DNA from 4 places in the Streptomyces sp. NPDC054794 genome. Region 2 is predicted to be linked to each of the others. Evidence: riboswitches for the same ligand, from Rfam matches in the RefSeq annotation. Region 2 holds a riboswitch; each other region holds the start of a gene.
The links. A riboswitch is a leader RNA that binds a small molecule or an ion and turns the genes downstream of it on or off. The one in region 2 is predicted to bind cyclic di-AMP.
Positions count from the first base shown of each region.

Region 1 (2,192 bases), on a different contig from region 2:
TGGAAGTGCGGGGCTGGTGTGCCTTGCGACTAGAGCCTAACCGTCCCGGGGCCGTCGGCCACCGACCGACCGTCCCGTGGACAGGGTCTGACGGTACCCATTGTTTCCTGTCGGAACAAAGGGAGAGTGGAAAACGACTCGAAGCCCCGGCGAACGGCACACGAAAAACCCCGCCCCGGCGCGTACGGGGGATTACGCGCCGGGGCGGGGAGACCGTGGGGACGGGGGTGACCTCAGGTGCCCTCCGCGGTGGGGGCACGAGTGTGAGGGCGCCGTGGCTCAGCTGCGGGCCACTGATTACTTCAGGTGCAGCTGCTGGCCGGGGTAGATGAGGTCGGCGTCCTGGACGATGCCCTTGTTCAGCTGGAACAGCTTCTGCCAGCCGCCCTTGACCTTGTGCTTCGCGGCGATCGAGCCGAGGGTGTCACCCTTGACGACCTTGTACTCGCCGTCGCCCTTCTTGACCTTCTTGCCGGTCGGGGTGGTGACGGTCTTGGTCACGGCCGGACGCTTGGTGGAGCGGGTGGCGGCCTGCGGCTCGGTCGAGCGGGTGGTGGGCGCGGCGGCGGAGCCGCCGTACGGGGTGCTGGACAGGCCCGTGCCGCAGACCGGCCAGGCACCCTTGCCCTGGGCGGCGAGGACCTTCTCGGCGATCTCGATCTGCTGCGCCTTGCTCGCCTTGTCGGCGGTGGCGGCGTACTTCGTGCCGCCGTAGGCGGCCCAGGTGGAAGCGGAGAACTGCAGACCGCCGTAGTAGCCGTTACCGGTGTTGATGGACCAGTTGCCGCCCGCCTCGCACTGGGCGACCTTGTCCCACTCGGAGGCGGTGGCGGCGGAAGCGCTGCCGGAGGCGACCAGCGGAGCGGCGATGGCGGCGCCGGTGACACCGGCGATCGCGATGGCGCGGGTGGCCTTGGCCGGACGACGGTGCTTGCCCTTGCCGGAAAACAGCATGGATCGATCCCCTCACCGACGCCTGCGAGGTGAGCTGTCGGGTTCGGGCCGGTTGAGTTGCCCGGCCACACCTTCCGAGAAGGCGTGGCTTCACCCCAAGCCGGATCCGGCATCAACTGCCGGGCCCGGCACCTACCTTGGGTCCCCCGCTCCTGCCTACGGCGCGTGACGCGACGACTGTTCCCGTACGGCCGCTGACAGGATTCGGCGTTGCGGCAGCCGGGGCTCGTGGTGACGAGCGGTCCCGACCGTAGACACGTGATCCGGGGAATTTCAAAGACGATCAGGGCTTCTGAGACTCATCCCACACTTTCAGCAAAGCGGACATTGAGCCCGAATCGGGACGCCAACTCCCGCTACTTTGCACCCGTTTCGCCGCCAACTTCCAGGGTCTGACCGGCGGAGATGTCGTTCGGGTCGGCCCCGATGGACTTCTCGTTGGCGGCATAGAGCGCCCGCCATCCGCCGTCCACGTCAAGGGAGTCCGCGATGGAGACGAGAGTGTCACCGGAGCGCACGGTGTAGGTGGAGTCCCCACGAGTGGCGTGACGGCCGGAAGTTGTGGCGGTCTGTCCGCTTACGGCACTTTCGTCCGCGTCCTCGTCCGCACTGACCCCGCGGTGGCGGCCGCCGCTGCTCGCCCCGGTGTCGACCAGGCTCCAAGAACTACCGGTCTGCCACGAGTTGTCCGAGTCGTCCACCTTGGGAGACTCGGTGACCGAGCTGTGGGTTCCCTGCGAATCGCCCGAACCCTTGGAGTCGGGCGATGCCGACTTGTCCGACTTTGCGGAGTTCTCCCCCTCGCCCTTCTTGCCGGTGTCGGCGCTCGACGAGGGAGAGGCGGACGGTGAGGAACCGTGGGACGGAGCGGCACCGTCGGAGTCGCCGGACTCGTCGGACCCGCTGGACGAGTCGGACAAACCGGATGACTCATCCGAATCGCCGGAAGAGGCCTGGCCGTTGCCCTGCGAGCCGGATCCCCCGACACCGGTGTCGACGTCGACCGAACCGGAGTTCGCGGTGAGCCCGGACAGCAGGGCGCAGGTGGCCCAGTGCTCCGTGCCCTGGTCGGCGAGGATCCGCTCGGCGACGGCTATCTGCTGCGAACGGCTGGCCTGGTCGGGGCTGACGGCGTAGTGGAGGCCGCCGTACTTGTCCCAGTCGTCCTGGGACATCTGCAGGCCGCCGTAGTACCCGTTGCCCGTGTCGGCGCTCCAGGAGCCGCCGCTCTCGCACTC
Region 1 is NZ_JBSHAQ010000003.1:206,547-208,738, reverse strand. Features, by position in the region: gene ACWGKT_RS04610 (transglycosylase family protein) at 298-954, opposite strand; cyclic di-AMP (ydaO/yuaA leader) riboswitch at 959-1,128, opposite strand; gene ACWGKT_RS04605 (transglycosylase family protein) at 1,311-2,192, opposite strand, start outside.
Region 1: another riboswitch for cyclic di-AMP. It lies ahead of ACWGKT_RS04610 (transglycosylase family protein); the one in region 2 lies ahead of ACWGKT_RS23850 (transglycosylase SLT domain-containing protein).

Region 2 (2,192 bases):
GGTCAGCTCGACGACGACGGCCGAGGGCACGATGCCCGGCGCGTACGGGTCACCGAACTGGGCCGCGAGCATCACGAGCAGCGGCCGGAACCGCTTCCCGCCGGCCCGCACCAGGTGCTGCGCGGCCTCCGTGATGAACGGGACCTCACTCTTGGTGGCTTCGAGCAAACCCTCCTCGACAGCCGCCAATCCGGCCTGGACATCGGCTTCCAGAGCCTGGTCCCGCACGCTCAGCCCGAACGGCCCGACGACGGTCACGAGGGGTCTCCTGTCTGCTGGTGTCTGCTGGCGGTTACGCGGTTTGTCGATAGGTCGCTGCCATCACTCAAGTCAGCGTATCCGGTCAGGTTTCGATCACCGATAGCGCCCACCCGTCCAGCCCGGGCGCTATCGGAGCACGACCGGTATGTTTTCGATCAGTCGATATGACCAAATATTTATCGACTCCAGAGGATGCAGCACTCTTTGTCCGTCTGCTTACCCATTCGTCCGAATGGCGGCCCTCGCGCCCGAGCCGCTCACGGCGGCCGCCGGGGCCCGCTCCGGCGGCGACCATCAGGACAACGACGGGCCCCGCCCGGCGGGTTCCACCATCCGGAGCGCCTCACCCCCTTCACGCCCCCGCCCACCCTCCGCTCCGCCCGTCGGCCCGTCCGCCGGCCCACCCCACCCACCGGCTCACCCACCGGAGCAAACGGCGACACCGTCCGCCGTCCGGCCCAACCCGAGTGACCGCAGGTGCGGCGCGCCTGTGATACGAGCCACTTCCGGTATCGGACAAAACGACCTACAAGGGGTGGTGGGCCCATTCCGCCGAACGCGGGAAAAGGACTCTTTCGTCGCCCTCGCGAAACCCCCTTCCGACCCGCATGTCCGCTTTGCCGTGAATATTATTCCAGCCTTATTCCGTGAATTGGGTCACTCCACCCCATCGGACCACCAGAGCCCCCTTTGACCCATTTCGCCTTGCCGCGTCGGCCAGTTGAGGCTTGGCAACCGCAAAGGATCAAGCACCCCATACGCCTCAGACCAAGGTCAATCGGTGCGTTATGTGATTCCGAGTCTTGTTCCCGACATGTGCTCTCGCATAGCTTCCGGGCTGTCGGGCGGAACGCCGAATCCTGCCGCCGCCCTACGCACCCATCGACGAACTCATTCGCCGTAGGCAGGAGCGGGGGAACCCAGGTAAGTCGCCGGACCGGTCGGCACATGTCGCACCGGAACGGCGGGGTGAAGTCAGTGCCACCTCACGGTGGTACGGCCGGGCACCTCCCCGCCCGAACCCGACAGCTCACCTCGTAGGCGACGGAGAGGAACTTCGCCATGTCTGCTGCCGCTCAGCACACCAGCACCCGCTCGTCCCGCCTCGTCCGCAAGCTCGCCCTCGTCGGCACCGGTGTCACGGTGCTCGCCGTCCCGCTCGTCGGCGCGACCGCCGCCTCGGCCGCCCCGACGGCCACCACCCCCTCCACCACACTCGCCGGGTACCCGAACAACCTCGACGGCTGGATCCGCGAGTCCCTCGCGATCATGGCGGAGAAGCACATTCCGGGCTCGTACAACGGGATCCACCGCAACATCATGCGCGAGTCGTCCGGCAACCCGCGGGCCATCAACCTGTGGGACTCCAACGCGGCCAAGGGCATCCCGTCCAAGGGCCTGCTGCAGGTCATCGACCCGACGTTCAACACGTACCACGTGGCCGGCACGTCGTTCGACATCTACGACCCGATCGCGAACATCACCGCCGCCTGCAACTACGCGGCCGCGCGGTACGGCTCGATGGACAACGTCAACAGCGCGTACTGACGCGTCCACCCGAAGCGGTAGAGCTAAGCGAAGAGTCTTTCGAGGACGACGGCGATGCCGTCGTCCTCGTTCGACTTCGTGATCTCGTCGGCCACCGCCTTGAGTTCGGGATGGGCGTTGGCCATCGCCACGCCGTGAGCCGCCCAGCGGAACATGGGGATGTCATTGGGCATGTCCCCGAAGGCGATGGCCCGTTCGGCGCTCAGGTCGAGGTGTTCGGCGGCCAGCGCCAGGCCGGTCGCCTTGGTGATGCCGCAGGGCTGGAGCTCCACGGTCCCGGGCCCCGACATGGTGACCGTGGCCAGCGAGCCCACCACCGCGCGCGCCGTCCGCGCCAACTCGTCGTCGGACAGGGTGTGATGGCGCAGCAGGACCTTGCTGAT
Region 2 is NZ_JBSHAQ010000022.1:142,422-144,613, reverse strand. Features, by position in the region: gene ACWGKT_RS23855 (polyprenyl synthetase family protein) at 1-258, opposite strand, end outside; cyclic di-AMP (ydaO/yuaA leader) riboswitch at 1,148-1,320, shown strand; gene ACWGKT_RS23850 (transglycosylase SLT domain-containing protein) at 1,324-1,809, shown strand; gene ACWGKT_RS23845 (HAD family hydrolase) at 1,833-2,192, opposite strand, start outside.

Region 3 (2,192 bases), on a different contig from region 2:
TCAGGCCTGAGCGCCGGAGCCCAGCGGCACACGCAGGCGTGCGCGTCCGCCGCTCAGGCGGGCCGCACCACGCTGTGGATGATCGACGAGCCGGCGTAGTAGATCGACTCCTCGCGGACGTAGGCGCCCGGCTTCGGGGCGTGGATCATCATGCCGCCGCCGATGTAGATGCCGACGTGGCTGATGTCGTCGTAGAAGAAGATCAGATCGCCGGGCCGGGCGTCCGCGAGGGAGACCGTGGTGCCGGCGTTGACCTGGTCCCAGGTGGTGCGCGGGAGGCTGACGCCGGCGGCCTTCCAGGCGGCCTGGGTGAGGCCGGAGCAGTCGTAGGAGCCGGGGCCGGTGGCGCCCCAGACGTACGGCTTGCCGATCTGGGCGCGGGCGAAGGCGAGCGCCTTGTCGGCCTTGGCGGTGGACGTGGAGCTGGGCGTCGACGAGCCCGACCCGGTGGAGGTGCCGGTCGACGAGCCGGTGGACGGCGACGGCGAGGGGGACGCGCTCGCCGCCGCGTCCTTCTTCCGCTGGGCCGCTTCCTCGGCCGCCTGCTGCGCGGCCTGCTGCTTCGCGAGCTCGGCCGCCTTCCGCGCGGCCTCCTCCTGCTTGCGCTTCTCGATCGCGGCGAGCCGCGCCTTCTCCTCCGCCGTCAGCTTGGACAGCAGCTCCCGCGCGGTGGAGAGCTTCGTCTGGACGGTGGCCTTGGCGGTCTTCAGCTCGCTCTGCGACTCGTTGAGCGTCTCCAGGCTCTTGGCGGCCTCCTGCCGCTTCTTCATGGTCGCGGACTGCTGCGTGACGTAGTCGTCGACCGCTTCCTTCTGACGCGAGGTCAGCCGGTGCATCAGCTGGGTCTGGTCGAAGTAGTCCTGCGGGGAGTCCGCGAGCAGGAAGGTGGCCGTGTCGGGGGCGGAGCTCCCGGTGCGGTACTGGGCCGCGGCGAAGGTGCCCAGTTCCTCACGGGCCTTGTTGAGCTTGTCCGTGCGCCGGGCCACGTCGTCCAGCAACGTGTCGACCTGCTTGCGCTGCTTGCCGGACTTCTCCTTGGCCGAGTTGTACTTCTCGGTCGCCGACTCCGCCTGGCGGTAGAGGTCGTCGACCTTCTTCTCGACCTCCTCGATGCTCGGCTTGCCGTCGGTGGACGGGGTGGCGTTGGCCGTCTGGGACAGCAGGGCCACCGAGGTGAGGGCGGCGGTGGCGAGGGCGGGGGTGCGTATGCCTGCTACGAGGGGGCTCGGGGGGCGCGACTTGCGGTGCGACGCCAAGGGAGGCGACTCCTTCCATGTTCCGCCTACCGAGTTAGCTGTCGGGTTCGGGCGGGTGGTTCGGAAGGGTTGCCCTACGGCCGGTCCCCGAAGGGAAGTCGGACCGATTCACCCCAAGGTCGGTGGGTCCCCGGCTCCGGCTGCCGCGAGGAGGCGCCGGACTCGGCGGAGGCCGTGCGGCCCGGCGACGTTCGCCGGTGGGGGTCGTACGGCCTGCCCGGAACGCTAGCCAACTCGTGTGGCCCCTGTGAAGGTTGATGTGCGATATGCCCGATACATTTTCGTGACCTTGACCATGGATTTCGCGCACCGTGCTCAATCCGGAGTGACATGCGACGACTTGTCCGGAGCCGCGACACCCGTCCGCTTCGTAGCGTTACCGGCTCGCTGGTCATGGTTCGGGTGCCGTGGCGGCGTGGAAGGTCGGTCGTTCACCTGGTGTGACGGAACGACTCCGGAGGGCGGGAAGGTGTCCGATGGCCGGATCCGGAAGATCCGGGGCCGCTGATTTCCGGGGTGGCCGCGGGTTGTCAGTGCGGCGCCCTAGACTCGGAGAGCGATGAGCAGCCTCTTTGACGAAAGCTTCCTGGCGGATCTCCAGGCCCCCCGCGGGCACGCGGAGGAGCCCCCGCCGCCGCCCGAGGACGATCACGCTCCGGAGTCGATTCCGGACGATCTGTTCGGCGGGAAGTTCGACGTGCCTCCGGACCGCGACTCCCACTACCGCGACGGGGCCCCGCGCCCGGTGCTCGACGCGGCCGCGCTCCTGGAGGGGCTGAACGAGAACCAGCGTGCGGCCGTCTCGCACGCCGGCTCCCCGCTGCTCATCGTGGCCGGCGCCGGCTCGGGCAAGACCCGCGTGCTCACCCACCGCATCGCCCACCTGCTGGCCGAGCGGCACGTCCACCCGGGCCAGATCCTCGCGATCACCTTCAC
Region 3 is NZ_JBSHAQ010000019.1:137,729-139,920, reverse strand. Features, by position in the region: gene ACWGKT_RS21715 (C40 family peptidase) at 54-1,256, opposite strand; cyclic di-AMP (ydaO/yuaA leader) riboswitch at 1,265-1,434, opposite strand; gene pcrA (DNA helicase PcrA) at 1,816-2,192, shown strand, end outside.
Region 3: another riboswitch for cyclic di-AMP. It lies ahead of ACWGKT_RS21715 (C40 family peptidase); the one in region 2 lies ahead of ACWGKT_RS23850 (transglycosylase SLT domain-containing protein).

Region 4 (2,192 bases), on a different contig from region 2:
GGCCTGCGCGACCTGGTCCGCCACGATCTGGTCGAGCAGCTTCCCGCGCACCGCGAGATTGGTGTATTTGAAGTCGCCCTCCGGGCGTCGGTCCGCGAGCAGAACCGCGAACCTGTCCGCCCAGCCGACGAATGCCCCGTCGGGGCCGGGGTCGCCGACGCCCTCGGTGAAGCTGTCCCCCACCGCCACGTACGACCCGATCACTGATCTGTTGTCACTCTTCGAATCGTCTGCCACATCGGCCCATGATTCCCCTTCGGATGTGACCTACGCGATCGTAGGAAGGGGTTGACGAACGGTGAGATAAGACACCCTTAAAGAGTTTGCCAATGGGGGAATAGGTGGTCCCGCAGGCCTGTTGAAGCCCCGAAACACCTTGAAGTCCTGGCCCGGGAGACACCGAAGGCCGGACCCGGGGGGATCGAGGTCCGGCCTTCGGCTGCGTAGGCGCGCCGCGTGTCAGGCGACGGCGACGCCGTGCGCGCGAAGGTAGCTGACGGGGTCCACGTCCGAGCCGTAGTTCGGCGTGGTGCGGATTTCGAAGTGCAGGTGCGGGCCGGTCACGTTGCCGGTCGCGCCGGACAGCCCCACCTGCTGGCCCGGGGCCACGGCCTGGCCCGCCGTGACGGAGAGCTGGGACAGGTGGGCGTACTGGGCGTAGTAGCCGTCGGCGAGCCGGATCACGACCTGGTTGCCGTAGGCGCCGCCCCAGCCCGCGGAGACGACCGTGCCCGTGCCCACGGCCTTGACCGGGGTGCCGGTCGGGACGACGAAGTCGACGCCGGTGTGGTAGCCGCTGGACCACATGCTGCCCGCGACGTGGTAGGAGGTGCCGATGGTGGCGCCCTGGACCGGCAGGGTGAAGCCGGTGGAGACCGTGGTCACGGTGTTCGCCGCGGTGTCGGCCGACGTGCCGGCGGCCGGGGCGCTCTGCCCGGACGCGTCCGACACGGCCGACGGCTCGGCGGCCGGGGCCGAGGGAGCGGCGGGAGCGTAGGAGGGCGCCTGCGCACGGGACGGCTGGGTGAAGGCCGCGGCCTTCTTGCCGAGGAGGAGCTTCAGGCCGGGGTGGATGAGCGAGGGGTTGCCGCCGACGGCCTGGTGGTTGTCCCGGTAGAGCCGGTGCCAGCCGCCGCGCACCTGGTGTTCGTCGGCGATCTTCGCGAGGCAGTCGCCGGACTTCACGGTGTACGTACGCGTTCCCGCATGCGCTTTCGCGGCCTTCTTCGCGACGGTCGGAACCGACTGGACGGCCTTTTCCGCGACGGACTGGGCGGCCGACTGCGCGGTGGTCGCGTGGGCGCCGGTGGCACCCAGGAGCGGCAGCGCCAGCGCGGCGCCACCGGTACCGGCGACGGCTATCGACCGGCTGAACCGCGGGGTCTTGGGGCGGCGGTGCTTACCCTTCGCGGGCATGGCGCATTCCTCTCCGACGCCTGCGAGGTGAGCTGTCGGGTTCGGGCTGGAGCTGCCCGGCCGCGTGAGGCGCGGCTTCACCCCTAGGCGTCCCGGAGACCGGAACAGGCCGTCGTGCCTGGTGGGTCCCCCGCTCCTGCCGTGCACGGGTGAGTGTGTGCGGGGCTCCGGGCGGCGGCAGGATTCGGCGTTCCGACCGGATTGGTGGCGAACGTAAGCGAGCAAGATGCGAACGGACAAGCAGAAGGTTCCTTGTGTCCGGCTTTAGCTTGATCCGTTACGGGAATTCCCGGTCACCCTCCGTGCATTTCCGCCCGGTTCGCCCCGTCAAATCCCTGGAAAAGCCCGCGAATTACGTGAGCATGACGCGCGACGGACGGTCACCGTATGACGCTCCTCACGCACCGCCCTGCAGGCCCCTTCATTCCAGAGCGAGTTGGAATGAAGAGGTCGATTGGGACATAAGCCTCAAATACGACGGAGGCGGAAGACGGCCGCGTCGAAATCGCCCCGCAGGCCGGTGCGCAGACCGTGGTGCAGCAGGATCGCCCCGCGGTGCATTTCACCCGTTTCGCGGCATTCGTACGACGCCGTCGGGTCGAGGCCGCGCAGCCGCAGCGCCGGGACCGGCTCACCGTAGGACTGGGCCTGGAGGCAGGCGAGTACGACCGCCTCGTCCCCGAGCACGTACTGCACCGCGCTCAGCCCGCCCTCCGGGGGCCGCAGCCGGTACAGCTCGCCGCGCTGCACGACCGGACGGATCTCCTTGTAGAGCT
Region 4 is NZ_JBSHAQ010000012.1:93,574-95,765, reverse strand. Features, by position in the region: gene ACWGKT_RS15205 (SGNH/GDSL hydrolase family protein) at 1-204, opposite strand, end outside; gene ACWGKT_RS15200 (M23 family metallopeptidase) at 460-1,416, opposite strand; cyclic di-AMP (ydaO/yuaA leader) riboswitch at 1,421-1,578, opposite strand; gene ACWGKT_RS15195 (alpha-galactosidase) at 1,885-2,192, opposite strand, start outside.
Region 4: another riboswitch for cyclic di-AMP. It lies ahead of ACWGKT_RS15200 (M23 family metallopeptidase); the one in region 2 lies ahead of ACWGKT_RS23850 (transglycosylase SLT domain-containing protein).